DNA from 4 places in the Pseudofrankia coriaricola genome. Region 3 is predicted to be linked to each of the others. Evidence: predicted binding sites of a transcription regulator. Region 3 holds the regulator's gene; each other region holds the start of a gene.
What was found. The regulator LexA, encoded in region 3, represses DNA repair genes until DNA is damaged. The targets are predictions, from matches to a motif close to CGAACNNNNGTTCG.
Positions count from the first base shown of each region.

Region 1: a site for LexA is predicted at 5,628-5,641, ahead of QOZ89_RS13280 (DUF222 domain-containing protein). Genes of this name have one in related genera too.
Region 2: a site for LexA is predicted at 2,985-2,998, ahead of QOZ89_RS15275 (HNH endonuclease signature motif containing protein). Genes of this name have one in related genera too.
Region 4: a site for LexA is predicted at 2,987-3,000, ahead of QOZ89_RS32185 (HNH endonuclease signature motif containing protein). Genes of this name have one in related genera too.

Region 1 covers NZ_JASNFO010000021.1:204,754-212,078, reverse strand. The annotation lists gene orn (oligoribonuclease) at 1-691, shown strand, start outside; gene QOZ89_RS13305 (pirin family protein) at 836-1,804, opposite strand; tRNA gene QOZ89_RS13300 (tRNA-His) at 2,454-2,526, shown strand; gene QOZ89_RS13295 (Crp/Fnr family transcriptional regulator) at 3,466-4,215, shown strand; gene QOZ89_RS13290 (HipA family kinase) at 4,303-5,202, shown strand; gene QOZ89_RS13285 (DUF3037 domain-containing protein) at 5,195-5,602, shown strand; gene QOZ89_RS13280 (DUF222 domain-containing protein) at 5,894-6,874, shown strand; gene QOZ89_RS13275 (glycoside hydrolase family 26 protein) at 6,765-7,325, opposite strand, start outside.
Region 2 covers NZ_JASNFO010000027.1:34,669-41,993, forward strand. The annotation lists gene QOZ89_RS15270 (helicase HerA domain-containing protein) at 1-830, shown strand, start outside; gene QOZ89_RS15275 (HNH endonuclease signature motif containing protein) at 1,176-2,828, opposite strand; gene QOZ89_RS15280 (SRPBCC family protein) at 3,680-4,129, shown strand; gene QOZ89_RS15285 (MarR family winged helix-turn-helix transcriptional regulator) at 4,308-4,748, shown strand; gene QOZ89_RS15290 (MerR family transcriptional regulator) at 4,934-5,713, opposite strand; gene QOZ89_RS15295 (SDR family NAD(P)-dependent oxidoreductase) at 5,931-6,692, opposite strand; gene QOZ89_RS15300 (MmyB family transcriptional regulator) at 6,691-7,325, shown strand, end outside.
Region 3 covers NZ_JASNFO010000050.1:70,447-77,771, forward strand. The annotation lists gene QOZ89_RS26355 (ATP cone domain-containing protein) at 56-523, opposite strand; gene QOZ89_RS26360 (hypothetical protein) at 1,183-1,518, opposite strand; gene lexA (transcriptional repressor LexA) at 1,953-2,801, shown strand; gene QOZ89_RS26370 (hypothetical protein) at 3,066-4,361, opposite strand; gene hflX (GTPase HflX) at 4,596-6,173, opposite strand; gene dapF (diaminopimelate epimerase) at 6,539-7,325, opposite strand, start outside.
Region 4 covers NZ_JASNFO010000072.1:45,815-53,139, reverse strand. The annotation lists gene QOZ89_RS32190 (alpha/beta fold hydrolase) at 141-1,007, opposite strand; gene QOZ89_RS32185 (HNH endonuclease signature motif containing protein) at 1,217-2,743, opposite strand; gene QOZ89_RS32180 (TerD family protein) at 3,242-5,332, opposite strand; gene QOZ89_RS32175 (SDR family NAD(P)-dependent oxidoreductase) at 5,480-6,382, opposite strand; gene QOZ89_RS32170 (amidohydrolase family protein) at 6,379-7,325, opposite strand, start outside.

The DNA of each region.
Region 1 (7,325 bases), on a different contig from region 3:
GATCGACTGCGAGATGACAGGCCTCGACCCGGCCTCCGACGTGCTGCTTGAGGTCGCCTGCCTGGTGACCGACGGCGAGCTCAACGTCGTGGGTGACGGGACGGACCTGGTGATCGCGGCTCCCGAGGCGGCCCTCGACGCGATGGTGCCCGTTGTCAAGGACATGCACGAGACCTCCGGCCTGACCGCCGCAGTTCGCGCGTCCACGCTGAGCGTCGCCGAGGCCGAGCGGCAGATCCTCGCCTATGTGCGCTCACTCGTCCCGGAGAACCGCCGCGCCCCGCTATGCGGCAACTCGATCGCCACGGACCGCTCCTTCCTGGCGCGTTACATGCCTGAACTGGACGGCTACCTGCACTACCGCATGATCGACGTCTCGTCGGTGAAGGAACTGGCCCGCCGCTGGTACCCGCGCGCCTACTACGCCGCCCCGGTCAAGCACGGCGGTCACCGCGCCCTAGCGGACATCCGCGAGAGCATCGAAGAACTGCGGTACTACCGCCGGACCGTCTTCGTCCCGCAGCCCGGCCCGACGACCGACGAGGCACGGGCGGCTTCCGTCGAGATCCGCGCCGAGACCGACGCCGCGGCCCAGCCCGCGTCATCGGGCAGCGGCGCCGCGGACCAGCCATCCCTGGATCCGGCCACGGCTGAGATCACCGACACGACGCAGCCCGCCCCCAACGTCTGACCGGAGCGGAGATCGTCCAGAGCGGCGGCGTCCCGCGATGCCGCCGCTCCAGAGAGCCCGGTTCCCCTGAACACCGCCCTCTGGCGCGGCGTGGACGCCGCTGCTCCGGTTGTCCTCCGCTCTGAGGATGGGGCCGCGGCAGCGTCAGACCCGGTGGGGCATCAGCGCGTTGGCCGGGATCACCCCGAGGCGCCCGGCCTGGAAGTCATCGATCGCCTGCTGAAGCTCTTGGCGGGTGTTCATCACGAACGGGCCGTACTGCGCCACCGGCTCGCGGATGGGTCGGCCGCCGAGCAGCAGCACCTCCAGGTTCGGAGAGCGCGACTCCTGCCGCTCGGACGCGGCCAGCACCACCCGGTCGCCGGCGCCCAGCACCGCGAGCTGACCAGTCTCGACCGCCGTGGCCGCGGGACCGACCGTGCCGGCCCCGGCGAGGACGTAGGCGAGCGCGTTGAACTCGGGGTTCCACGGGAGATCCACCTGGGCACCGGGGCTGACCGTGACGTGGACCAGCGTGATCGGGGTGTGCGTCGAGCCGGGGCCGCGGTGCTCGCCGACCTCGCCGGCGATGATGCGCAGCAGCGCGCCGCCGTCGGCGGACGCGACCAGCGAGACCTGCTGGCCCTCGAGGTTCTGGTACCGGGGCGGGGAGAGCTTGTCCTTGGCCGGCAGGTTGACCCACAGCTGGATGCCGTGGAACAGGCCGCCGCTCTCGACGAGCGCCGCCGGTGGTGTCTCGATGTGCAGAATGCCGGAGCCGGCCGTCATCCACTGGGTGGCGCCGTCAGTGATCAGGCCGCCGCCGCCGTGCGAGTCCTGGTGCTGGAAGGTGCCGTCGATCATGTAGGTGACCGTCTCGAAGCCGCGGTGCGGGTGCCATGGCGTGCCCTTGGGCTCGCCTGGGGCGTACTCCACCTCGCCCATCTGGTCCATGTGTACGAACGGGTCGAGGTCCGCCTTGCTCACGCCGGCGAAGGCGCGCCGTACCGGGAAGCCCTCGCCCTCGTAGCCGAGCGGAGCCGTGGTGACCTTCCTGACCGGGCGGGGGGTGTCGCCGAGGCCGGGCTCGGCCAGCCGCGGAAGGGTGACGGTGTCGGCGGTTACGGCGGGCATGAGACCAACCTCCTTGGTTGCATGTGCAACTAGCGGCCAGTGTAACCGCGGCCGCCGCGTCAACCTTCCCGCGCCGCGGGCTGCCGTGAGCGGTGCTTGGCTCGGTCGCCGCCGGGTGGGTGGCGCCGGCGGTCGGCGCGTCGCGCGGCCGCTACGCATGATCGGGTGGAGTTTGCCAGAGCCCCGACGGGCTAATTCTCAGATGAGCAATGAGAGTGATGGAGCCGCCCGCGTCGCCCATGACGCGCCGGGACTTTGGTAAACACCGTGTGACGATGGACACCGATTGCTCCACGGAACGCTACCTTCGGGGTCGTGGATCGCCGATGCTCAAGGCAAGAGCGGATCATCCAGGAACGCATTCTGGGCATCAGCCGGCTGCGGGGACGTCAGCGTCCCAGGGGCAACCGCGGCCCGGCCCACCTCCCCACCCGGCCCCCGGACCGTCGGCGCCGCCGCTGATCCGCGGTGACGGCCCGGCCGGCTACCCTGTGTAGCTGGCGCGATGACAGGTAGGCCGACCCAAAACCTTGTTGTCGCAGCCGCCAGTCCGACCGGTAGGATGGCGAAGCCCGGTAAGGGGCACGTCCCATAGGCCAGATCACGGCAAGAGATCATGGCAAGCAGGTCGCGCCCCCGGCCCGGCATGGTGGGTGTAGCTCAGTTGGCAGAGCACCGGGTTGTGGTCCCGGGGGTCGCGGGTTCGAATCCCGTCACTCACCCGAGCTGGGGAGTCGTGTTCGCCGCCCTTTGGGCGGCTTCCCGTTTGCCGCTATGTCTGCCCAGGGGGGCGACCCCCTGGAACCCCCGGGTCGGGGGCCTGCGGCCCCCGACACCCCCGCCGGACTTGCCGCCTGTGGCGGCGTTGCCGAGCTGGGGAGTCGTGTTTCCTGCCCTTTGGGTTGCTTCCCCTTTGCCGCTGTGTCTGCTGGAATCCCTGGGATGGGGCCTGGGGCGTCCGACGCGCCCGCTGGGCTTGCCGCCTGTGGCGGTGTCGCCATTGGTGATGGTCTCCTTTTTGTGATGTGGTGGCTGTTGCGCTGGGTTGCCGGGGGTGGCGGTCAGCCGCGGTGGCACTTTTGGGTGATGGTCTCTTTCTGCGAGATGTTGGCTGTTGCGTTTGGGTGTCAGGTGGGCTGGCGGCTGTGGGGGCATCGGCTCTGGGGGATGGTCTTCTTTTCTGTGTGACGCGCCGCTAGGGGTGTGCCCTGGTCGGTAGTCGGCGCGATTGCGGTCGGTATCGCTGTTCGGTGGTAGGTGCTGGGGCGACGTGGGGTCTCACCTGGTCGGTGGCTTGGCGTCCTGGGCTGCGGATTCGTGGTTTGATGCGGGCTTTGGGATTGTCGGCCTCTGCGGGGGCGCCCGGTGGGTGCTGCTTCGTGACCGGCCTCTTCTCGTTGCCTTTGGTGGTGGTCGCAATGCCGTCGTGAGTGTTGGTGCTGGCGGATCGGGCTGGGACATAGGGGTTCCGGTAGGGGTAACGCGCCGTTTTCGATGGGTCTGGGGATGGTCGCGTTTGCGGTGAGGGGCGCTGGCGGGATCGCGGAGGCGGGGATGAGTGGTGTGTCTCCCCGGCGGTGGCTTGCCGAGCTCGGTCAGATCGCTGGATCCTGTTGATGACTTCTTGGTCACGTCGGGATCGGCATGGATGCGGGGGCGCCATGGTCAGGCCGGGTTCGGGAGAGCCGCCGGACAACGAGGCGGGACGCGGCGAGTGGCTACGGCGCGCCCGGTGGCCGGAACAGACGTTGTTGGGGCGGCTGCCGGACCGGTCGCGGACGGAGCTGCTGGAGCTGGGAGGGTTTCGAGAATTCGCGAGCGGTATGCCGATCGTGCGGGAGGGGGATCGGACGACGTTCGTGGCGGTGCTGTTGCGCGGGTGGACCAAGGTGACGGCGCTGACGGAGACCGGGGGTGTGGCACTGCTGGCCGTGCGGCACGGCGGTGACGTCATCGGCGAGTTCGCGGGGCTGGACTCCCAGCCGCGGTCGGCGACGGTCACCGCCGTCGGGAGTGCGCTGGCAAAGGTGATCAGGAAAGAGGAGTTCGCCGGATACCTGGCCAGAGATCCAGTCGCCGCCGCCGCGATCAGTCGGAGCATCGTGGCGAAGACGCGGTTCAGCATCCGGCGGCGCGTCGAGTTCGCCGGCTGCCCGGTGGCCGTGCGAGTGGCGCGGGTGCTGGTGGAGCTGGACAGGGCCTACGGAATCGACCGGTCGCAGGGCGGGCGGGCGCTGGGAGTGCCGCTCGCCCAGCAGGAGCTGGCCGCTCTGGTCGGCGCGCACGACCCCACCGTTCACAAGGCGTTGCGGGTGCTGCGCCGAGACAAGGTCATCGAGACCGGGTACCGGCGGGTCGCGATTCTTGACATGGCCGCGCTGCTGACCGCCGCGGGACTTTCCTCGACCTGACGCCCCTGTGCGGGCCGTTCCCGGAGCGCGACTAGGTTTCCTGCGCGGCGGCACCGGAGTGGTGCCCGGGGAGGGCGGGAGGTCGCGGTGCTCCGGCTGGTGCGGGCGACTCGGTATGCCACGCCGTTGCGGGAGGGCGGCAGTCTGCCGGGACTGATGGAGGGCGACGACCTGGGGACCTGGGTGGTCAAGTTCCGGGGGGCGGGGCAGGGGCCGCGGTCGCTGGTCGCCGAGGTGGTCGTCGGCGAGCTCGCCAGGGCGCTTGGGCTGCCCGTGCCGGAGCTTGTCGTCATCGACGTGGATCCTCGGCTTGGACGCGTCGAGCCCGACCAGGAGATCCAGGACCTGCTCAAGGCCAGCGCGGGCGCCAATCTGGGGATGGACTACCTTCCCGGCTCGATCACCTACGACCCGCTTGCCTTCGAGGTGGATCCGGGACTCGCCGCGCGGGTGGTGTGGCTGGACGCGCTGACGCTCAACGTCGACCGGTCTTGGCGGAACCCGAACATGCTGGTCTGGGGCGGGCGATTGTGGCTGATCGACCACGGCGCCGCCCTCTACCCGCACCACGGCTGGCCGGCCCGGCCGGCCGAGGCGCAGTCGCCGCCCGCGGACCCGGCTCCGGCTCCGCTCGACGAGCGGGCACTGCCCCGGTGGGAGGAGCACGTGCTCCTGCCCGCGCTCGGCGCCGACCCGGGCGGGGCGCTTCGCGCCGCGGACGCCGAGCTCGCGCCGCGGGTCGACGCCGAGCTGGTGCGATCCGTCGTTGCCCTGGTGCCGGCGGACTGGCTCGACGTCGACCCGGAGCGGTATGTCGGCTGGCTCGCCGGGCGCGCCGGTGGCCGACGCCCGTGGCTGGAGCCGATGGTGAAGGCGCGGCCGGCGCGGATCGCGGCCTCGCGGGAGGAGGCCGGCCACGGCGAGGGGCCGCCGGCCTGGCTGCGCCTGGCGCGCGGCCAGCGGACGCGGGAGAACCGGTGTGGCTGAGCTGTTCGAGTACGCCCTGGTGCGCGTCGTGCCCCGCGTCGAGCGGGGCGAGTGCATGAACGTCGGCGTGCTGCTGTGGTGCCAGGGCGCCGGCTATCTCGACCTGCGCTGCGTGCTGGACGGCGAGCGCCTCGCGGCGCTCGACCCGTACCTCGACCTCGCGGCCGTGCGCATCCACCTCGACGCGCTGCATCGGGTGTGCGTCGGCGGCCCCGCGGCGGGGGCGGCGGGCGTGCTGTCGCCCGGTGAGCGGTTCCGCTGGCTCACCGCGCCGCGCAGCACGATCGTGCAGACCTCCCCGGTGCACACCGGGGTGACCGGAGACCCGGCCGCGGAGCTGGAGCACCTGGTCGAGCTTCTCGTCGACAGGCAGGGCCCACCGAGCGGCGCCGCTGGTTGAAGGGGCTCTGAGCTGGGCGTATGGTCGAACATGAGTTCGAAGAGGGCGGCGGTTGGCTGGCCCTGACGGCAGCACCACCGAGGCGTGGCGGCTGAGGCGGCATGGCCCAGGGCTCCGCCGGCCGTGATCACCGGCGACGTGGCGGGGCGGCGGTTGTGGCCGGCGCGCCGCATGTCCGCGTCGCGGCCGGTCCCGGGAGCGGCGTCATGCCCCGGGACCGGCAGCGGCCGCCACGGGTCGGCGCTGTCCTCGAAGGCGGCGGACAGCCGCGCAGCTCCGGGGGGAGGCTGGATGGACGGTGACGGGGTGGCGGTGCTGGAGGCGCTGCGCCATGCGCTGGCTGAGATCGAGCCCGCGTCGCTCCCGGACGGCGCCGTCGTCGACCTGCTGAGCCAGCTCGGCGGGGTCATCGCGGCCGCGCAGGCCGCGCTGGTGCGGGCGGTGGGGGCGGCGGAGCTGGCGGGTGTGTGGGGCCGGTCCGGCCTCCGGGGCACCGCGGGAGCGAGTGGGCCGGCCGGGGCGGCCGACACCTGTGCGGTCCGCTGCTCGGCTGGGCCCGACGGGGACGGTGGCCAGGCCGGGCCCGGCGGAGAGGACGGGCGTCCGACGCCCGCCGGCTGGATTGCCGGGCGAGCGCGGCTGACCGTCGCGGCGGCCGCCGCGTTGCTCGTCGCCGCGCGGGCCCTGGCCGGTCTGCCGGTGCTGGCGGAGGCGTTCCGGCGAGGCGAGGTGAGCCTCGATCATGTGCTCGCCCTGACGGCGCCGCTGACCAGTCCGCCGCGCCTGGTCGCGGTCGCCGGCCCGGTGGAGACGGAGCTGACCGCTCTCGCGCGCCGGGCCGGGCCGGACCAGGTCCGCGCCGCCGTCACCCACTGGCTGCGCGACGCGGACCCGGCCGGCGTCGAGCGGGACGCCGCCGCCGCCGGGCGCGTCCGCTCGCTGTCGCTGGTACCGGTGCCGCCCGGGTGCGCGGAGGCGCACCCGGGCGGCTGTGTGACGATCGCCGGCTCGGTCCCGGTCGACGACGCCACGACCCTGCTGGACGCGCTGCGGCTGGCGGCGCGGGCGACAGCCGGTCCGGCTGACGCCCGCGTCCCGGCCCAGCGACGCGCCGACGCACTGCTCACGGTCGCGCGCTGCTACCTCGCGGCCGCCGGCCACCTCACCACAGCTGCGCGTAGCGAGCTGCCGCAGCCGTGTTCTGGTACAGGCAGTGAGGCCCCGTCGGTCGGTAGATGTTCGAGCCGAGGTTCTGCATCTCGCAGTTGTTGAAGTACGACTCGTAGTACATGCCCTTGCCGGCGCGGGCGACCATCCAGTCGCGCATGAACTGGATGTAGTTGGCGTTGTCGCCGCCGCCGTGCTCGCCGGACCCGGACGCGACCCCCCACTCGGGGACGCCGAACAGCTTCCCGTGCGCCCGCGCGAAGTTGTACAGCCAGGTGATGCCGCCCTCCGCGTTCGCCTGCGCGTTGAACTGGTCCAGGGTGTACGACGGCGGGTACTGGTCGTACGCGTCGATCGACACGATGTCCACCCACTGGTCGCCCGGGTACAGGTCGAGCGGGTGGTGGCTCGGCGGGTTCTGCGAGAAGTGCGAGTTGATCGTCCAGTCGAACTGCGGGTCCGGGTTCGCGGTCGAACGGATCGCGTCCACGACGTGGCGGTAGCAGTTGATGAAAGCGGTCGCATCGGTGCCCGACCACGGGTACCAGTTGCCGTT
Region 2 (7,325 bases), on a different contig from region 3:
GCTCGGGGAAGACGGTGCTGGTGCGCAGGCTGGTCGAGGAGTGCGCGCTGCGCGGCGTCTCGTCGGTCGTGCTGGATCCAGCGGGCGAGCTGGCGCGCCTGGGCGACGCCTGGCCGTCGCCGCCCGGGCACGGCCGGAGCCGCGGCGACGCGGAGCTGGCCCGCGAGTATCTGGCGGCCACCGATGTCGTCGTGTGGACGCCGAACCTCGACGACGGCCGGCCGCTGCGCCTGACCGCGGGCGGCGACGGTCCCGCGACCGACCCGGGTGAGCTGCTCACCCCGGCGCCGGGGCGGCGCGCCCGGGTGTCGGTGGTCAGCCTGATGGGGCTGCCGACGGTCGAGGGGCGGCAGGCCTTCGTCAGCGAGCTCCAGCGGGCGCTGCTCGCCTGGACGGGCGGACGCCCGGCGGCGGGCCGGCCTCTCGCCGGCCTGCTCGTGCTCGACGAGGCGCAGACGTTCGCGCCGGCCGGGCAGGCGACGCCGTATACGGACAGCACGCTCGCGCTGCTCGACCAGGCCGGCGATCACGGGCTGGGCCTGGTCTTCGCGACCCAGTCCCCCAAGGGGCTGGACCCGCGGGTGTCGGCGGGCGCTGCCACGCACTTCCTCGGCCGGTTGAATGTCCCGGTACAGATCGACGCGGCCCGCGCGCTGGCGACGGCGCTCGGCGGCGAGGCCCCGGAGATCGGCCGTCTCGGCGTCGGCGAGTTCTACGCCGCGAGCGCCGGCCTCCCCATCCAGCGGGTGAACACCCCGCTCTGTCTCACCCATCACCCCGGCTGGCCGCTGCCTCTGGCCGACGTCCTGGCGCGCGCCCGCCGCCGCTGACCGCCGCGTCGACCACGCCGTCGCGCGGGACTCCCACGCCCGGTGCCCGATCGGGGCACGGGGCACGGTCCGACGTCGGACCGACGATTGGTCACCGGCGGCCCGACCGACGGACGTCCTGATCTCGACGAGCCGGTCAGGATGGCCGAGCAGGCGAGCCTTCAAGATCGAAAAAACGATCCGGACTCGTCAACGGCGTGGACCACGCGGTGGGTACCCGCTGCCGGGCAGGAGCAAGGGACCGCGATGCCTCCAGCCTCCACAGAGCTGAGCCATCGGCTCGGGTGACCGACAGACTTCCGAAGGTGGTGGAGGACGTCGCCGGCGGTACAGGCGGCCGGACGGCTACCGGTCACGCTGGGGGTCCGTCCGCACGGAGCGCGCGCTCGTCCGCGCCCGGTCTTCCTCGCCTGACACAGGGTGGCTGGTTGGCGGGCCGGCGCGGCCGGTCGCCGGGAGGTCGTGGTCCTGGTCCTGGTAGTCCTCGTCGTCCTCGTCGAAGAGGGGGTCGGAGCAGTCACCGGGTTGGGTCGGCTCGGGGTCGGCGGCCGCGTCGCTGGCACGGCAGTCGTCGATGGGCGGGCGGACCGGGTTGTCGCCGTGTCGAGTGTCGTCCGCGCGGGCTGGGGGTTCCCAGATTCCGGTGTAAAGATGGTCGAGGCCGCGGTGTAGGGGATTTCGGCGGGGCTTGCGTTGGGGATCGACGGAGTAGGGCGGGACGAAGTATGGGTGACCGTCCGGCCCCATAACGACGGCCCATTCTCCTCGGTGCACGGTCCGGTGGTGGAAACCGCACAGCAGGGCGAGGTTGTCGAGGTTTGTCTCGCCACCGGAAAGCCAGTGATCAATGTGATGCGCGTCTGTCCATGTCGCGTTCTTCTGGCAGCCAGGAAACACGCACCCTCCGTCGCGGGCGGCCAGGGCGCGGCGTAGCGATGGTGGGACGAGGCGACGGGTGCGGCCGAGTTCGAGGGGCGTTCCTTCCCGGGAGAGCAGGATATGCGTGAGGTGGGCGTCGCAGCTGATTCTTTCCAGGGCGGCATGCGACAGTGGCAGGTCGTGGCCGGTGGTGGCCGGGGTGGCCCCGTGTCGACCGAGCAGTGCGTCGATCGTCGTGGTGACGGTGAGGTGGGGCCGGGTGCCGCGGGAGATCGGCAGGGTGCCGGTGCCCAGGACGCGTTCGGTGATCTCGATGAGGGCGTCGGCGCGTCGTTGAGGGATGGTGCGGTGATCTTCCGGGTTCTCGCCGAGGGGTCTGGGCTTGGCGAGGGGTTCGAGGGCGGCGCGCAGGGCCGCGGCGCCGTCGGCGTCGAGGGTGCCGTGGATGCGGGTGGTGCCGTCAGGCTGGTCGGTCAGGTGTAGCTCGCGGCGTCGTGCCTGGTCGCCGTCGTCGTGGGGGTCCGAGCCGGGCGGGTGTAGCTGGTCCTGTAGGCGGGCGCGGATCGTCTTGCCGAGGGCGGCGAGGTCGCCGGCGTCGAGGGTTTCTGCCTGGGTGAGCAGGAACTGTTCGGCCCAGTCGCGCTGCTCGGATGGGGTGTCCGCCGGGAGTGCTCGCAGCGCTGTGACGATGACGGTGGCCTGGTCGCGGCTGATCGCCGTACTGGCCAGGGCGTGGCCGGTGCGTGGGTAGGTGAGGTCGAGGTCGCGGGCCAGGTCGACGGTGCGCCGGGCGTCGGCGGGGCGGATCTTCAGTTGCCAGCGCAGGAGTTCCGCCGTCGAGGGCAGGTCCTCCTCGCCGAACACGCCGCGCAGGTCCCGGCCGCCCAGGTCCCGGACCGCAGAGAACAGGACCGAGGCCAGCAGCCGGCCGGCCCGCTCCGCGGCGTCAAGGAATTCCAGCGCCTCCGGGTGGGACAGCGCCCACAGGTTCGCTCCGGCCAGCGTCTTCAGCCCGCCGACGACCCCGTCCAGCTCGGCCAGCACATGATGCCGCCCGCCAAACCCGGCACCGCCCCCGCAGTTAGCGGTGTCGAAAACATGGTTTTCGGATACCGCCACGTAGTTCTCGTGCCCATTTTCCGCGGCGCCACCTCGGTTGGTGTCAGACGGAGCCTGAGGGATTCCGGTGTCCGGCCCGGCCCACACCTGGGCGGGCCGGCCATCCGGTTCCTCGGGAACAGGCGGCGCGAGCATGCCTCAACGGAACCACGCATTCGAACATATGTCCAGTTCTTGTCATTCGGGGGTGTACACCCCCGAATTTTTGGAAGTCGATGAGCAATTATCGGAAGTGCGACGCGGCGACGCTGAAGAATAAGCGGCTGGCGGCGACGCTGCGGCCAATGGAGCCGGAAATCGGGCCGCCTCCCGGCTGCGCGGGCGATGGACGACTCATCCGCCGCATCGCCGCCCCAGGCTCGCTTAGTTCGACCCGCCACGCCCTCCGGACCCGCAGTGGGCTCGTATCGCTACCTGAAAAGGCCGACGTCCGGCTGCCAGTCCCCGAAAGGGTCCCGCGGTAGACCTTCCCGTTCCGCCTCACCTACCACCCCGGCTGACCGCCGCTCCCCCGGCGACACCTGACCCGCTCCTGCCACCACGGACCGCCCGCCGGTCAGCACAGCCTGGCCCGGGGCTCACGGCGGGGTACGGGCCGCGCTGGTCGCCGGCGCGTCCAGCGCCCCGGGCTCGGTGCCGACGACCGTCCCTCGGCGACCCGGCGCACCACCCCGCGTCCGGCAAGATCAGAAAGATGGTGAAGGCTCGTCAACGGCGTGGACCACATGGTGGGTCACCGGCCGGCCAGGCGGGAGCCGACCCGCTCGCGGGAATGCGGCGACCCCCAATGAGCCCCGGCCTTTTAGGATGCGCGAAGATAGTCTTCGCGTAACCTATCGAGAGGACGGGGCATGTGGAGCTATGAGCACAGCGTCGCGACGACGGCGGAGGCCGGCGCGGTGTGGCGGCTGTGGGTGGACGTGGCGGGCTGGGGGGCCTGGAACGCGGATATCGAGCAGATCGAGGTCAGCGGGCCGTTCGCCGTGGGAAGCGAGATCGTCATGAACCCGCACGGCGAGAACCCGGTGCGGCTGCGGCTGGCCGAGGTCGCCGAACCCGAGCGGTTCGTCGACGAGGCCGACCTCGGCGACGTCCTCGTGCGCACCACCCATCGCGTCGACCCGGTCGACGGCGAGCGCAACAGGGTGACCTACCGGATGGAGATCAGCGGCCCGGCGGCCGACGAGCTCGGACCCCGGGTCGGTCCGATGATCACAGCGGATTTCCCGGAGACGATCGCCGCGCTGGTCCGCCTCGCCGAGTCCACCGAGCCGGCGGCGGCACGGTTCGACGCACCCTAGCCAGAGGCGCCCTGGCCAGTCGAGGCGCCCAGCCCAGGGCCGCGCGACAATGGCCAGGGCCGCGCGACAATGGCCAGGGCCGCGCGACAATGGCCAGGGCCGCGCGACAATGGCCAGGCCCGTGCGGCCGGAAGGCGGAGCCAGCCGGCGGAGGTGACGGAGGGCTGAACGGTCGAGCGTGGCGCTGCATCCGAGTGAGAGCCCCGGCTTCCTGCTGTGGCACGCGACGCTGCGCTGGCAGCGCGCCGTCGCAGCCGCGCTGGCGCCGCTCGGCCTGACGCACGTCCAGTTCGTGCTGCTCGCCTCCGTTTGGTGGCTGAACGCGCAAGGCGAGCGTCCCAACCAGTTGGCGGTCGCCGCGTACGCCGGCACCGACGTGAAGATGACCTCCCAGGTGCTGCGCGCGCTGGAACGCAACGGCTTGGTCGAGCGAGAGACCGACCCGGATGACACCCGGGCGAAGCTGCTGCGGATCACCGAGCGGGGCGGTGAGCTGGCGCCGCGCGCGGTTGCGGCTGTCGAGCAGGTCGACGCCGCGTTCTTCCGCCCTGTGCGTGGCGACGAGGCGATCTACCTGCTGCGCCGGCTGACGGAGCGGGACGGCGGACCGGGCGGCTGACGCCCGCTCGGGCGGCGGCACCTCACCACTCGTCTTCGAAGCCTGGGAACGCGCCTGGTACCCGCAACGCCCGCCTGGCGCTAGTGGACGCCTCCGCTCTCCCCCGCGCCGCCGCCGAACCGGATCCACGCCAACCTTCGCCGAGCGGTGGCACTCGACAGCCCGCGTCGCCTGGGTCGCCTGGGTCAGGTGCGGGCGGGGGCGTTGGCGAGGATGGCGTCGTGGACGTACCGGGCGAGGCCTGGGGCGACGATCTCGTAGACCTGGGTGAAACGCTCGTCGGCGAGATACATCTCAGCGAGACCGACGTGGATGTCGTAGCCGCAGTCGTAGAACCACCGGGTGATGTGCTGGCGGTGTTCCTCGGCCAACGCCGTTGTCTCGGGACCGTCCGCAGGTAGACCGGACAGCAGCGCCTCGCGCCAGGCACGCAACGCCGCGTCGCTCTCGGCCTTCAGGCGCGCCCAGTCGTCCTTCGTGTAGGACGCGGCCCGGCGCTGGGACTCCTGGTAGGCGTCGGTCTCGCCGAACCGGTGCTCAGCCTCGTCGGCCCACTCACCGCCGACCTTGTCGGTGCCGAAGACCTCGAGTTGTTCCTCGGGGGTCAGTCGCATGCCCATGGCGCGTGCCTCCAGATGCCTGTCGAGCGCGGCCCCCAAGGCCGCGAGCCGCTCGCCGCGTTCCACCAGCAGCCCGCGCTGCCGGCGGAGGTGGGCAGCGGTGTCCACGCCCGGGTCGCTCACCAGTGCCCGGATCTCCTCCAGTGGGAAGCCGAGCTCGCGGTAGACGAGCACCTGCCGCAGCCGCTCGAGATCCGCCGGGCTGTACACCCGGTAGCCGGCCGCCGTACGTCCGGACGGGCAGACCAGCCCGATCTGGTCGTAGTGATGAAGCGTCCGCACGGTGACCCCGGACAACCCGGCCACCCGCCCGACGGTCAGCTCCTCGGCGCTCTCACCCTCCACATCTCGACTCTGCGCCCTGACGTCGCGGCAGGGTCAAGCTCGCCGGACGCGCCGGCGGAGGCGCTCGCCCGACGCTTCGCCGGACGCACGGCGGAGGCGCACGGCGGAGGCGCACGGCGGAGGCGCACGGCGGAGGCGCACGGCGGAGGCGCACGGCGGACCGGCCGCGGCGCGGCATCAGGTCGGACGAGAGGGCCGGCATCACCAGGGGCCGGCATCACCAGGGGTAGGTACCGCCGTTCTCGTTCAGGAACACTCCCGAGCCCTCGTCGTGCCTGGCGAGCACCTGGGCCGCGATGCGGGCGCCGCCCTCCTCGGCGCTGTCCCAACCGGTGTGGCCGTTGAGGTCGGTAGCGCAGTAGCCCGGGGAGAGCGCGTTGACGGTGATGCCGAACGGGCGGAGCTCGTGCGCGTAGATCAGCGTGATGGCGTTCAGCGCCGCCTTGGACGAGTTGTAGCCGAGCAGCTGCGCGTATCTTCCCAGCGTCGGATCGGGATCGGCCAGGAAAGCGAAGGTGCCCAGGCCGCTGGAGACGTTGCCGATGACCGCGCCGGGTGACCGGCGCAGCAGACCGATCAGGGCGTTCGTGACGGCCACGACGCCGAAGACGTTGGTCTCGTAGACCTCGCGCAGCGCGGCGACCGGCAGCGTGGAGGGCGTGCGCCCCTGGTCGCGGGTGATGCCGGCGTTGTTGACGAGGATGTCCAGCCGGCCGTGCCGGGCGTCGATGACCGCGGCCGCGTGCGCGATCGTCGCCTCGTCCGTGACGTCCAGGTGGAGAAACGCGGCGTCCAGTCCCTGCTGGGCGAGCGCCGCGGCCGCCGCCTCGCCCAGTTCGGGGCTGCGCGCGCCGAGCAGCACGGTGTGGCCCTGCCTGGCGACGGCCGCCGCCGTGGCGAGACCGATTCCCTTGTTCGCGCCGGTGACGAGCACGATCTTGCGAAGGGAGGCCTGGGAAGCGGGTTCGTGGGAGGTCATGAGTTTCACCGTCACGTCGGGGACCGGCCATGAGGAGAGCAGTCCCGAGGCTGGTATCGGCGGTCCCATGGTTCGCGGACCCGCGCGGGTACACCCTCGTGTCATGGACCAGGCCGGCCGCGACGAGATGGCGGCCTTCCTGCGCGGGCGGCGCGCCCGGGTACAGCCGGCGGACGTGGGCCTGCCGGCCGGGCCGCGCCGCCGTACGCCGGGGCTGCGCCGCCAGGAGGTCGCCCAGCTGGCCGGCATGTCGGTCGACTACTACGTCCGCCTCGAACAGGGCCGCGGGCCACGCCCGTCCGGTCAGATCCTCGGCGCCATCAGCCGGGCGCTGCGGCTCTCCGACGCCGAACGCGCCTACCTGCACCATCTGTCCGGCGAGCAGCCGCCCACCGCGTCCGTCCTGTCGTCCGACGTCAGTCCAGGGGTCCTGCACCTGCTGGACCGCTTCGACGACGCGCCCGCCCTGGTCTGCGACGCCAAGTACGACATCCTGGCGTGGAACCCGATGGGCGCGGCGCTGCTCGGCGACCTCTCGGCCCTCCCACCGGCCGAACGCAACGTCATCTGGCGTTTCTTCACCCGGGCCGGCGCTCGGGAACGGCACGACCCGACCAGCGTGGAGCGGTTCGC
Region 3 (7,325 bases):
GGCCGGCGGCTCCGCCGGCTTCCGGTCTTGGGCCTCGGGCCGGGCCGCCCGGGGCCTAGGGTCTGGTCGACACGGGCGACACGGCGGTGACGACGTCGTCCGGCACGTCCTGCCCGGCCAGGTCGGCCCGCAACTGAGCGATCGCCCGCTCGAAGTCGGCGAGCGACTCAAACGACAGGTAGACGGACGCGAACCGCAGATAGGCGACTTCGTCGAGCTCACGCAGCGGGCCGAGAATCGCCAGGCCCACATCCTCGGCCGGGACCTCGGCGGCGCCGGACGAGCGGACCGTGTCCTCCACCCGTTGGGCGAGCCTGGCGAGTTCCTCCGAACTCACCGGGCGGCCCTGACAGGCCTTGCGGACGCCCGCGACGACCTTCGCTCTGCTGAACGGCTCGGCGGCACCGCTGCGCTTGCGCACCCGCAGCGAGGCCTCTTCCATGGTCGTGAACCGCCGCCCGCAGGAGGGACACGCCCGCCGGCGCCGGATGGCCGCGCCCTCATCGGCCTCCCGGCTGTCCATCACTCGGCTGTCGGGATGCCGGCAGAACGGACACCGCACGGCTCCTCCCCTCTTTACGGCCCACCAGGAACAACCACGGGCGCGTGTGAACACGTCCCCGTTTCAGCCCCGCCCCGGGCCTCCCCGGTGCATGGCTGACGCACGACCTGACGACCTGACCTGGAAGCTCCGACGAACGCGCCGCGACGGCCCACCGGGACGGTCGTCCGCGGCTCCGGTGGATCGCCGGCTCTCCCGGCAACAAGCTGTGGACGACTTACAGGTGTGTAACTACCAGATGTTGTGCTACCACAGTAGCGCATGCCCGGATCGCCCGTGAGCATGCCCCACGCGCGTGTCGAATCCCACCCAGCCAGATCCCGGTCGGCCGTGACCGTCCCGGCCGGTGGTCCCACCCGTCGCCGCAGGTCGCGGAGCGCCACGCGCAACCTCGTTCACGAGGCGTGACGTTCCGCTGCCCCACACCTCTGGGTCAGACCACATCAGGGCCCACGCCGCGCGTATCCAGCGCGGCGGTCGCAAGTCTGGCGACGGGCGACCAGGCCGCGCGGGCAGCGGCGGACGATCAGGCGGCGGTGCGCTGGCGGGTGACAACAGCCTGGCGCCCGCGTCGACCATATGGCCAACGTGGGCGCCAGGTAGAGGAGGGCGGCCGCCGGTCAGGCGGCGGCAAGCGCCCAGTGAACGGCCAGCCAGACAGCACTGGTGGCGCCCCAGAGGGCGAGAGCGAGCAGGAGCGCGGCCACAGCCCGGCCGCGGCTGGTCAGCCGCAGCGCGGGCGTCTGCCGGCTCGTCCGCCGGCGGCCGGACCTCGCGCCGGCGACCGGATGCTCGGCCGCCACGGCCCGCGCGAGCGGGCTGGGCACCGGCGGCGGGGCAGCGCTCGCCGGGCGGCGACGTGTTGTCGGTACGGGCAGGGCAATCACGTCGGCGCCGTCCGACTGTCGCGCGGCCGGGCGCCCTGGGACCAGGGTGGCCCCACGCGGGTTCGTCACGCCAACCTCCTAGCGGCCGGGCCGTCACCCGGCACAGCTCGTCAAGCGAAGCTCAACCAACGTCGGGGAGTCCGGGGCGGGAGCCATCGATGAGCCGAGCCGACGGATCACCGAGGGAGTCATCCCCGGCAGACATCTGGGGCCATCGGAAAGCTAGCCCAAGATCTACATATGGCGGCGACCGGCAGCAGTGGCCGGTAGCTGGGGTCAGGACGGGGACAGGGCCCGCTTCGAACTGATGGTCGATTCTTACACGCACAAGGCCGGCAGAACACGCAGACACGCTCGAACGCCTGTTTGAGATTCACGCGCCGCCGGGCTACGGTCGTCACACGATCGGGCGCAACCCGACTCCCCTTATCCACAGGTGAAACCCTGCGGGAGCCGGCGGCCCGGTCCAGCAGCATGACCTCGAGGCGAGGAGAATCTAGGCCATGACCACGCAGGGCAGGGGTCCGCGCAGGGCCGGTCGCCCGTCGGCGAGCCGCGATGAGGAGAGCGGTGGCACCGTGCGCGACTTCCCCGACGGCCCCGTCGACGACGACGGCCTGACTCCCCGTCAGCGCAAGGTGCTCGAGGTGATCCGCAATGCGGTCGAGCGGCGCGGCTACCCGCCCAGCGTGCGCGAGATCGGCGAGGCAGTGGGCCTGACCAGCACCAGCAGCGTCGCGCACCAGCTCAAGATGCTCGAGGACAAGGGCCTGCTGCGCCGCGACCCGAACCGGCCGCGGGCGATCGAGGTGGTCTCCCCCGAGGGCGGCCGGCCGGTCAGGCCGATTCCGAAGACTCGTCAGGCGGCCGGCACGAGCAGGGCCCGGGGCGGCGCGAACCCGCTGCGGGTGCACACGCTCGACCCAGCCGGCGACGCGCTTGCCCGCGAGGGCGACGAGAAGGACGCGTTGACGGCGGCGACGGCCTACGTGCCGCTGGTCGGCCGGATCGCCGCCGGTGGGCCGATCCTCGCCGAGCAGGCGGTCGAGGACGTGCTGCCGCTGCCGCGCGAGATCGTCGGCGAGGGCACGCTGTTCCTGCTCCGCGTCGTCGGTGATTCGATGATCAACGCGGCCATCTGCGACGGTGACCTGGTGGCCGTCCGCCAGCAGCCAGTCGCCGAGAACGGCGAGATCGTCGCCGCGCTGATCGACGGAGAGGCGACCGTCAAGCGGCTGCGCCGCCGCGACGGCCACGTCTGGCTCCAGCCGGAGAACCCAGCCTTCCACGACATCCCCGGCGACGACGCCACCGTCCTGGGACGGGTAGTCGCCGTCATGCGCCGGGTCTAGGGCCGTCCCGCGGCGGACGCTCCGCGCCCGCCGCCGGGCGCGGCCTGTCGGGCGCTGAGCGCCCTCCCCACCTGGTTCCAGGTACAAGCGTATGACGGGGGCTGGTCTGGTCCGGGGCCGACGACGTGGTCCGGTTAGTGCAGCGCTGATGCGCCGTCACCAGCGGTGGTTGGGTTGCGTAGTCGCGCTCCCGTCAGGCAGCTTCGCCTGCGCCCAACGTGACGTCTCGGGGTCGAACTCGGCTGGCCGACGATCCAAAGTTGGCTAGTTGGGTTCGGCCTTGCGGCGTATCGAGTAGTGCAGGACGAGGAACGGCAGGCCGAACACCCAGAACTCGTGTTCGGCCCGCAGTTCGCCGTCCTGGACGTAGACGTCGAGTTGCTCGGCGAAGCCGTGGACCACGGCGGCGGTCAGCTCCTTCGTCTCCGCGTCCACGTAGGTCAGATAGTGCCCGGGCTGGTCCAGGTCGCCGCGACTGGAGAGGACCAGGCCTCCGCCGGCCCGCGCGCTCGGCGCCAGGGTGGCCGTGAAACTGGCCCGCGGCAGCGGGAACCCGACGCTGACGTAGCCCCGGCCATCCCGGCGGTAGGTCGTGTAGATCCCGACGAACAGGGGCTCGTCGTTGTCGACGTAGGACCTGATCCAGCCCCGGACGCTCACCGTGCCGTAGCCCGCACGGCTGATCGTGTCGATCCGGCTGTGAACGCCGCGCTGCGCCTCACGCTGGTTCATGGGCACATTCGCCTGCCCGAGCGGGCGCGCCAGCAGCGTGCGGTAGAGCAGGTAGCCAGGCCGAACCCATAGCCGCCACCGCGGAACGATGTCGAGCGTGAACCGCGTCGTGTGCTCGTAGAACTCGCGTACCAGCGGGGCGACGGCCGCGGGATCGAACTCCGGGCCCGCCAGATCGTCCAGCGAGGCGACGATCCCGACGTCGGGCGCGGCGGCCTGGTAGTCGCCGCCGAGCCCCTCGGCCAGGTCGCGTACATAGCCCGTCCCGACATAGCGGGTCCTGGCCACCAGCGGGACCACGAACGGCAGGTCCTCGGCGCTGACCCGCTCAGCGAGCATCGCCACCTGCGGGTCGCGGAAGATCCCCGCCGACGCGGTCCGGAAGACGAGCACGGTGGCGCTGCCGACGAGCGCGGCCGGGACCCCGCCCCAGAGCAGCCAGCAACCGGAACCGACAGCGAGACCCACCAGCGGGCCGACTACCACCTTCTGGGGACGAAGCCCGAGCGCGCCGGCCAGCCCGCCGATGACCAGGCCCACGACGATCGGCCCGGCCCCGGTCACCGCTCCCAGGGCCCAGGCCAGGGGCGCGGCGATCGCCGTGCTCATCACGATTCGCGACCACAGCGCGGGAATCTGGCCGGGACGTTGTCGCGCCCGCGCGACCGCCTCCGAGACCGTCACCAGCAGGCCGCAGACCACTGCCGCCACGATCATGGGAAGAACGCCCCACCGGGCGGCGAGGGACAGCCCGGCAACCGCGCCGATGACAGCGGCCAGCCCGAGCGAACCGGACCTGTCAGCCTTGCCCGGTTTCTCCACGACCACGTCACGAACCTATCGGCCGCCCGGAGAAACCTCGGCGATATGTCGGTGGGCGATCAGGCGGAGCTCTGCATCCGACCAGCTCTGCATCCGACCGGACGTCACGGTCATCTGATCCCGCTCGGCATGGCCAGGCCGGCGGTCCAGGGACACGGACCCGTGTCCCTGGACCGCCCCGTAATCCTGGACCGCCGAGAACGTCAGGACGCTGCCGGCGCGTCGACGCGGAACGCCGCGCTAAGCGTCGATGCGCTGGCGGAAGGAGTCCAGCTCGGCGGCGAGACCCGCGGAGACGCGAGCGCGAAGCTCGGTGCCCGCCGCGGTGTGGGCCTGGTCGAGGACCTCGCCGGACTTGTGGATCCGGGCGACGAGATCCCCCCGGCTGTACGGAACGAGGACGTCGACCTCGACCTGCGGATGCGGCACCCGCGCGGCCAGGGCCTCCACCAGCTCGGCCAGGCCGGCGCCCGTCCTCGCCGACACACACACCGCGTCGGGCGCGATTCGCTTGATACCCGCGACCGTCGTCTTGTCGGCGATGTCGGTCTTGTTCACCACGACCAGCTCGGGCACGTTGCCGGCGTCGATGTCGTTCAGCACCTCGCGCACGGCCGAGATCTGCCCGATCGGGTCCGGATGCGAGCCGTCGACCACATGGACGATCAGGTCCGCGTCGGCGACCTCTTCGAGCGTGGAGCGGAACGCCTCGACGATCTGGTGCGGCAGGTGGCGGACGAAGCCAACCGTGTCGGTGAGCGTGAACACCCGGCCGTCGGGCAGCGTCGCGCGGCGCACCGTCGGGTCCAGGGTGGCGAACAGCGAGTCCTCCACGAGCACCCCGGCGCCGGTCAGCCGGTTGAGCAGCGACGACTTGCCGGCGTTGGTGTAGCCGGCGATCGCCACCGACGGCACCGCCCCGCGACGCCGGGACGACCGCTTGGTCTGGCGGACGGTCTCCATCTCGCGCAGCTCGCGGCGCAGCCGGGCGATCCGGGCGCGCAGCCGGCGCCGGTCCGTCTCGATCTTCGTCTCACCGGGGCCGCGCGTACCGATCGGGGCGCGGCCACCGGACGCGGCCTGCCGGGACATCGACTCACCCCAGCCTCGCAGCCGCGGCAGCATGTACTGCAGCTGCGCGAGCTCAACCTGCGCCTTGCCCTCCTTGGATGTGGCGTGCTGGGCGAAGATGTCCAGGATGAGCGCCGTCCGGTCGATGACCTTGACCTTGACGACGTCCTCCAGCTGGCGTAGCTGGCCCGGGGTGAGCTCACCGTCGCAGATCACCGTGTCGGCGCCGGCCGCCCGGACGACCTCGGCCAGCTCCTTGGCCTTGCCGGAGCCGACGTAGGTCGCGGGGTCCGGCTTGTCCCGGCGCTGGACGAGCGCGTCGAGCACCACCGAACCAGCGGTCTCGGCCAGCTGGGCAAGCTCCGCCATCGAGGTCGTGGCGTCCCTGATCGTGCCGACGGTCCACACGCCGATCAGGACCACCTGCTCCAGCCGAAGCTGGCGGTACTCGACCTCGGTGACGTCGGTGAGCTCGGTGGCGAGCCCCGGCATCCGGCGCAGCGCGCCGCGTTCCTCGACCGCCAGCTCATCGCCGGCGTCATCGTAAAAACCGAGGCCCGGCAGTGTGATCGCGCCGCCTGCGTCGCTGGCGCCGGTGTTGGCCGCCAGCACCCTGGCGACAGCCTCGGAAGTGTTCCCGTCGCCCCGCGCAGCGCTACGGCCCTCGTCGATCCCGTTCGCGGAATCGGCTGGAGAGCTGAGCCGGCGGGCCGGGTTGGTCAGTGCGGATTCAGCGGGAAGACTCATACCGTCCGTTCCAACACGACCGGCCCGTGCTTCGATTCCGCGCGGCGACCGGTCGGCCTAGTTGTCCGGGATGTGCGTTCGGGACCGCCTGCCCCGGTGCCGGTTCCCCCGCGACCGATGTGCTCCGGTGTTCCGGCCTCGGTCGTCAGGCTCTTCTCGGCCTCTCTGGCGGCCCGGCATTCGGGCCCGAACGCTCGGGCTCTCCGAACGACGGGCACGGGCACAGGATCCCCATCTTCACCCCGCTGGCACGGGAACCGCCGCGCCTCCGGTGAGGGTAGCGTGCCACGTCCCGCCTGCTCTCGCGACGGGATTTCCGCGGAAGACCACGGCCCGGCGGGCTGGCAGGTCCCGCGGCCGGCGGCCTAGACGGAGCCCGCGGCCAGGGCCGGCTGGCTGTCGCGCGCCGCGGCTGCCAGCCAGTCGGGGCGCAGCAGGCCGTCGCTGACCAGCACGGCCGGGCCGCGCAGCCGGACCTGGTCGTCGTCCCACAGCACCGTCAGCAGCCCGCCCGGCACCCCCACCGGCACCGCCACCCCGGGCCCGAGGCCCGCCCGGGTGGCACTGGCCACCGCGACGGCGCAGGCCCCGGTCCCACACGACAGCGTCTCGCCGACGCCACGCTCGTACACCCGCATCGCCACGGCGTCCGGCGCACCGATGACGATCTCGACGTTCACGCCGTCAGGGAAGACATCCGATGACACGTCCGGCGGCCTGGTCAGGTCGAGGGCGGCGAGGTCCGCCGGGCTCAGGCCGTCGGCGAAACAGACGGCGTGCGGGTTGCCCATCGACACCTGGGTGGCCCGGAAGGCCCGGCCGGCGACCGTCACGGTCACCGCGTCGAGGGAGCCGACCGACGGAGGCCCCATCTCGACCGTCACCTCACCCTCGGCGGGCACGTCCGCGCCACGCACCCCCGCCCGGGTCAGGACGGGAATCAGGCCGGGCCGCTCGTAGCCGGCGTCGACGAGGTAGCGGCCGAAGACCCGCAGCCCGTTGCCGCACATCTCCGCCAGCGACCCGTCCGCATTGCGGTAGTCCATGAACCATCGGGCCGCGTCAGGCCGTGCCACCGGCTGAGAGGCCCGCGGCTCGGCCGCGGCCAGCACCACCCGCAGCACGCCGTCGGCTCCGACACCGGTCCGCCGG
Region 4 (7,325 bases), on a different contig from region 3:
CGTGACGCGCCGGCGCACCGCGCCGCAACAGGTCTCCCATCCCGACGACACCGGAAGACAGATCATCGGGGTCGCCCCCGACCGGCGTTCGGCGGCGACCCCGACGGGCCCACCATACGCAGGTTATATACATTATTCAACTAACACGCTTGGCGCGGAGGCCTCCGGGACGGTCCTGGCACCGTGGCGAAGGCCGTCAGGATCGCCGCGCGGATAGCGGATGGCTGTTCGGCCCAGGGGGCGTGCCCGGCGGCGCTGAACACGATCCGGTTTCCGGCGGGCAGGGCCACGAACAGGGAGTCGGTCGCCTGCCAGGGGCGCGGGTCGTCCGAGCCGAGCAGCATGGTCACCGGTCGGCGCAGGTCGGCGGCAAGGGTGAGGAGATCCACCGTGTCGCGATCCGCCCAGAGCTGCCGATAGGCCGCGGTGTTCACCCCGACGTGCGGGGGGCGGGTAGCCCACAGCGCGGCGGCGTGCTCGATCGCCGCGGGACCAGGCGAGAAATCAGGCCGCCACTGCAGCAGGCACCACTCCCGCTCCTCGGCTGGGTTGCGTTGGCGACTGCCAAGCTCCATCCACCGAGGCAGGTCCGCGCCCAGGCGGCGCTCCCGCTCGGAGACGTATCCATCCCGAAATCCATCGCCCGCACCGACCCCGGCGACGTAGACGACGCCGGTGACCCGATCGGGAAAATGCGCGGCGTAGCGCAGGGCGAGCTCGGCGCCCCAGGAGTGCCCGACCACGCCCCAATGGTCCACTCCTAGCGCGGCCCGCAGCTGCTCCAGATCGTTCACAGCCTGCTCGATGGTGAACCGCCCACCGCCGCGGTCGGTGGACCGTCCGCAGCCGCGCTGATCGAACCGGATCACCGTGAACACGTCATCCAGCAGCGCGGCAAGGGGCGCGAGGTAATCCCACAGTCCTGGCCCACCATGGCACAGCAGAAGAGGTGGTCCATCACCACTGACCGCGGTCCACAACAGCGTGCCGTCCGACAGCTCGACCACAACAAGATCCTAGTGTCTGTGTCCGAGCCGGCGGGGCGTGGAAGGCGTTCGCGAAGATGAACGCCGCCTCTCGGAACAGGATGGCGCCGCGCCCGCGCGAGGCGGCCGCAAGCCGGCCTGACGTCGACACGACGGCGCGCCAGGGGCCGGATCTCGGCCGTCTGACGCACGGCGCCGGACCTGCGACCAGCGCGGCCTGCCGGAGCGGGTCAGCCGGGTGGTTCTGGCTGGCCGGGTGCTGATCCGCTGGCGGGCGGGCCGGTGCCGCCGGCTGCCGGGGCGCTGTGATCGTACTCGTCGTCTCCGTGGTCCTCTCGAAGGAGGGCGTCATCGAAGAGGGCGTCGGAGCGATCGCCGGGCCAGGCCGCCTCGGGGCAGACGGACACCTCGGCGGCGAGGCAGTCATCGACGGGCAGCCGGATCGGCTCGCCGTCGTGTCGAGCGTCGTCCACGTGGACCGGAGGTTCCCAGATTCCGCGGTAAAGATGGTCGAAACTGCGGTGTAGCGGATTTCGGCGGGGCTTGCGCTGAGGATCAACGGAGTAGGGCGGGACGAAGTAGGGATGGCCGTCCGGGCCCATCATGACGGCCCATTCTCCTCGATGCACAACCCGGTGGTGAAAACCGCACAGTAGGACGGTGTTGGAAAGATCCGTCCTTCCGCCGCACATCCACGGAATGATGTGATGGGCGTCGGCGAACGCGGTTGTGCGCGTGCAGTTGGGAAAGGCACAGCCGCCGTCCCGGACGGCCAGGGCACGGCGTAGCCAGGGCGGGACGATCCGGCGGGTCCGGCCGAGTTCCAGCGGCATTCCCTCCTGGGACAGGAGGATATGGGTGACGTCGGCGTCGCAGCAGATCCTTTCCAGGACGGCGCGGGAAAGCGGCAGGCCGTGGCCGGTGGTGGCCGGGAGGGCGCCGTCCTGGCCGAGCAGCCCGTTCAGGGTGGTGGTGACGGCGACGTGTGGCCGGGTGCCCCGAGCAAGCGGCAGGGCGCCACTGGCCAGGACCCGTTCGGTGATCTCGATCAGAGCATCGGCACGTCGCTGGGCGACCGTGCGGTGGTCCTCGGGGTTCTCGCCGAGCGGCTTGGGCTTGGACAGTGGCTCCAGCGCGGCGCGCAACGCCGCGGCACCCTCAGCATCCAGTGTCCCGTGCAGACGGGTCGTGCCGTCGGGCTGGTCGGTCAGGTGCAGCTCACGGCGCCGCGCCTGGTCACCGGTGTCGCCAGGGTCCGAGCCGGGCGGGTGCAGCTGGTCACGCAGCCGATCGCGGATCGTACGACCGAGCGCCGCCAGATCACCGGCATCCAGGACCTCCGCCTGGGCGAGCAGGAACTCCTCCGCCCAGTCCCGCTGCTCCCCCGGCGTGTCCGACGGCAGCGCCCGCAGCGCGCCGACGATGACGGCGGCCTGGTCCTGACTGATCGCGGCCCGGGTGAGAGCCTGGCCGGTGCGGAGGTAGGCCGCGTCGAGGTCGCGGGCCAGGTCCACGGTTCGGCGGGCGTCAGCGGGGCGCGCCTTCAGCTGCGAGCGCACAAGCTCGACGGTCGAGGGCAGGTCCTCCTCCCCGAACACTCCCCGTAGGTCCCGCCCACCCAGGTCCCGCACAACCGCGAACAGCACCCCGGCCAGCAGCCTCCGCCCCTGTTCCACCCCGTCGAGGAACTCCAGCACCTCCAGCTCCGACAGCGCCCACAGGTTCACCCCGGCCAGCGCCTTCAAACCACCGACCACCGCGTCCAGCTGAGCCAGCGCGTGATGCCGCCCGCCAGAACCAATCCCATTCCCGCCAACGAAAAAGCCGCCGCCGAAATCCGGCGTCGCACCGTTTTCGCACCCGTTTCCTGCCACACCGCCGCCGACGGTCGGCGAGTCGGGATGGATTCCAGAATTTAGGCCGGCCGGTACCTGCGCCGACCGGTCTTCCGGTTCCTCGGAGACGGGCAGCTCGAGCATGCCTCCACGGAACCACATATTCGAACACCTGTCCAGCTCTCGCCATTTCGGCGAGCGCCACTGGCGGCATTTAGAAACCCGAAGGTAGATTCCTGGAGATCTAAGCCGGGAATGCCAAAGAATCAGCGGTCGATGCCATCGCCAAAGGTATCCCGAGGTCAAAGGCGCGCATCTGCCATCTGCGTGGCGATCGATGGCCTACTGCCCCGCGCCGAGGTCTCGGGCTCGGAAGCCGGACTACAGCATCGGCAACAAGCCCTCCGCGCAGCGTCGCCGCTAGGCAGATGACGACGTGGCGGTGGCCAGCGCGGTCACGACCGCGCCATGGAACTTCTCGACGGCCGTGACGACCGACGTGATGAAGGTGTCCTTGCCGCGGCCCCGTTTCGACCCGAGCGGCCAGCTCGCCGAGACCACGAATCGACGGATCTCATCCGGCGGGGCCATGAGCAGCACCGTAGGCCGGCGGCGGATCGTGGACAGCGTCTCGGCGCGGGTGCTGGTCTCGGCCCCGCTCGGGGCAGCGGCGTACACGGCCTCGGCCCGTAGGCGGCCGGAGGCACCGTCGAGCCGGCCCAGCAACCAGTCGACGGCCGCACCCGGAGGCCGCCTTGGCGTCGGTTCGACCGGGAAGGAGCAGGTCACTTTGCTGGTGCGCAGGTTCGCTGTCAGGGTCAACGGCCCGGTGACCCCGGTCAGGGACAGCGACGCCGTGAGGCTACCCAGTCGGCACAGCTCATCGCCGAGGTACTCACGGCGCCGGAGGCGGTCCGTGCCGGCATGCACCAGCGGGACCACCGCCCGTCCCGCCAGACCGCCGAGGTGCAGGCACAGGTAGCTGGTCAGCTGGTCGAAACGCTCGAGGACGTTGGGCAGATCCTTGTCCGTCGCGCGCAGCGTGCCCTGCAGGACGCCGTCACGTATCCGCACCCAATGACGCCCCATGTCCTCGAAGATCTGCGCGCCGGAACGGGGATGCTCGAGGTACCGCAGCAGTTCCCGCAGGATGTAGGCCTGGGAGTTATCTGCGACGCCGTGCTGGGCGAGCAGCTGGCAGTGGTAGCGGATCTCTGCCCAGGAGAGATGGGAGAGGCCAACGTCGTCCGGTGCCGCGAGACTCTGCTCGAGCGGGTGGCCTTCGCCGACCGAAGTGATCTGGTTGGAGATCGTCAGCAGTCCGTCGAACCCCTCGTCGCGGGCGATCCGCAGGTAGGCCGTGAGCTGGCGGTCATTGAGGAGGTTCTTGCCGGTCTTGACTTCGACCAGGCCGGTCCATGGTCGCTGGCCCGGCCGGTCAACCTGGATGACTCCGTCAGGACGGTACGCACTGCCGTTGAGAGCGAAGGACACCTCGGTGAAGGTCGTCAGGCGGCCGCCGCGTGGCGCTCGCATCCGGTCGCGGAAGATGTCGCCCAGTTCATCGACGCCCGCCAGCACAGCCAACAGCGCGGAGGTCGCCCGGCGCTCCTGCTCCTGGGCACCGCCGATGCCAGCCACCGGGAACAGCCGGGCCTGCTGCCACCCGCGCGCCACGCCGGCCAGTGGGGCGGGCGTGGACGGCGTGGCGAGGATGGAATCCGCACCAGGGATCTTGCGGATGTCGATCTGCTCGGTGGGCGGGTCGATGACGAGGTCGTCACCGTCACCCTCAGAGTCGCCGGCCTCGCCGGACATGAAACCGGGAGTCGCGACGTCGGCGCCGGTGGCGGCGTCGAGGCCATAGTCGGCGATGAGCGCATCGATCCCGCCGTCATAGCCCTGCCCCACGGCCCGGAACTTCCACTTTCCGTCCCGCCGGTAGATCTCCCCGAACACAAAAGCGCGCTCGGTTGTCGCGTCCGGGATGTCGAAACGCAGCAGCTCGGTGGAGTCGGAGCTGCGCATCAGTCGTAATCGCAGAAACGCCAACTGACCGAAGACGCCGCCCGTCGCCGGGTCCATGCTCGCGGCGAGCACGACCTTCTCGATGCTGTCCGCCAGGTCGTCCACATCGACTTCAATGACGTCGGCGAAGCCGGTGAACCGTTCGGAGGTGAAGGACACCTTGCCGCGCAGCCGGACCGCACCGTCACCGCCCGCCTTCTGGTTGTAGAAGACGAGGTCGTCGTTGGACCGGGCCTGGCCGTCGTCGCCGACGAGCACGGCGCTCACATCGGCGTCGAGTCGACGGCCCAGTTCGACGCCCCATTCGAGCATCACCGAAACGGACCCGAGCTCGTCGGCGAGCGCGCTAAGGGTGAAGTTTCCCCCCCTTGCGCAATGCCGCGACGTTGGCAGCGCACATAGCGCGTCATGGTAGGGCAGCCAGCACCGCTTGGAGCCACCGGGCCACGATCGTGAGGACGGGGACCTGCGATCGCATGTCATGCAGCTGCGTCGGGCCGATGTGAAGTTTCAATGGCCATCGTGACGGCTGCGGCCCGCACCCGGGCGATATTGGCGTGCGGGCCGCATTCGCGTCGTTGGCCTACCTGTGACCGAGTCGCCGGTGCGCGAAGTCGGCCGGGACGGGGGTCAGACGGGTAGCAGGGTGTGCCCCGGCGAGGTGGGGTTGAGGCCGGCTGCGAAGCGTTCGGCGCGTTCGCGCAGGGTGTCGGCGGCGCCGTCGCGGCCGAGCATGATGACGTACTCGCCCGCGAGAATGCCGCGCAGCACGTCGGCGGCGACCTCGTCCAGCGGCTGCAGCGGCAGCTCGTGCCCCGCCTTCGCCGCCGCCTCGGTGAGCGACTCGATCGTCAGCGCCGGGGTTGCCCGCGGCGCCTCCCTGGCGAGCTCCGCCGGCCGGTTGCGGTCCGAGGTCCACAGGCCGGTGGCGAGCAGCCCCTTGCCGGCCGGCAGGAACAGCGACACCCCGATCGGGTGCCCCTGCTCGGTGAGCTGCGCGCCGAGGCACTCGGTCAGCGTCGCCACCGCAGCCTTGCTCGCCGCGTACACCGAGGCACCCGGCATCGGCGCGACCGCGCCGTCTCCGGACGAGGTGTTCACGACGTGCCCCGGCTCGCCGGAGGCGATCATGCGCGGCAGAAACGCCCGCACCCCGTTGGCGACGCCGTAGACGTTCACTCCGAACGTCCAGCGCCAGTCGTTCGGTGTGGTCTCCCATGCCTTGGCCGACGGCGGCCCGACCCCGGCGTTGTTGACCAGCACATGGGTGCGCCCGTGGCGGCGGAACACGTCGTCGGCCAGTGCCTCGACCGACGCCGGGTCGGAGACGTCGGTGACGACGCCGCTGACCTCCGCGCCGGTAGCGGCGGACAGCTCCGCGGCGGTGGCGTCCAGCGCGCCCTTCTCGATGTCGGCGAGCACCACGACGGCGCCGGCCCGGCCGAACGCCTCGCCCAGGGCGCGGCCGATGCCGGCCGCCCCGCCGGTGATGACGACGACCTTGCCGGCGAAGTCCGTGAGGGTGGCGCTCATGCCGTCCCGCTTTCCTCGCCCGAGCCGCTCGCCGAGCCGTGGATCTCCTCCGGGTCGGGGCCGATCCGGTCCACGACCGGGGCCAGCGCCGCGAGGTCGAACCCGTACAGGTCGACGGCGTTGAGGCCCAGGATGCGCCGTGCCTCCGCCTCGGGGACGTCGCCGAACCGCTCTCGCAGCCACTCCCGGGTGTGCGGCCAGGTGCCCTCCGGGTGCGGGTAGTCGTGGCCCCACATCAGCCGGTCGACGCCGACGTCGTGCCGCCGCGCGACCTCGACCTCGCCCATCACCGAGCTCGCGAGCCAGATGTTGCGCCGGTAGTAGTCCGACGGCTTCATCGTCATCCCGTCCCGGAACGTCGACGGCCCGTACTTGCGAGTGGGGTGGTCGCCCTCCCACTTCGAGTCCATCCGGGTGAGGACGTCCGGCACCCACCAGGCACCGTTCTCCGCGATCGCGTACCGCAGCGTGGGGTGGCGCTCGAAGACGCCGCCGAGCAGCAGCGCCCAGAACGGCCGGGCGGCCCACCAGTAGGCCTCCATGGCGTAGATCGCGAGCAGGCCCGGCCCCCAGGTGTAGTCGGTCGGGCCGACGCCGGAGTGGGTGTGCACCACCACGCCCGCGTCCGCGCACGCCGCCCACAGCGGGTCGTAGACCGGGTCGTTGTAGGCCGGGTAACTGCCCCACTTGGCCGGGATCATGATGCCGCCGCGCAGGCCGTGCTCGGCCGTCCACTCGACCAGCCCGACCGCCGCGGCGACGTCGTGAAGCGCCGGCACGATCGCGACGCCGTAGCGGCGGTGCGGGTCGTGCTGGCAGAACTCGGCCAGCCACCGGTTGTGCGCCCAGGCGCCGGCCATGACCAGCTCCGGGTCGCAGTCGCCCGACAGGCCGAGCCCCGAGCCGAACGGCGACGCCGAGACGCCGCCGACGCCGGCCGCGT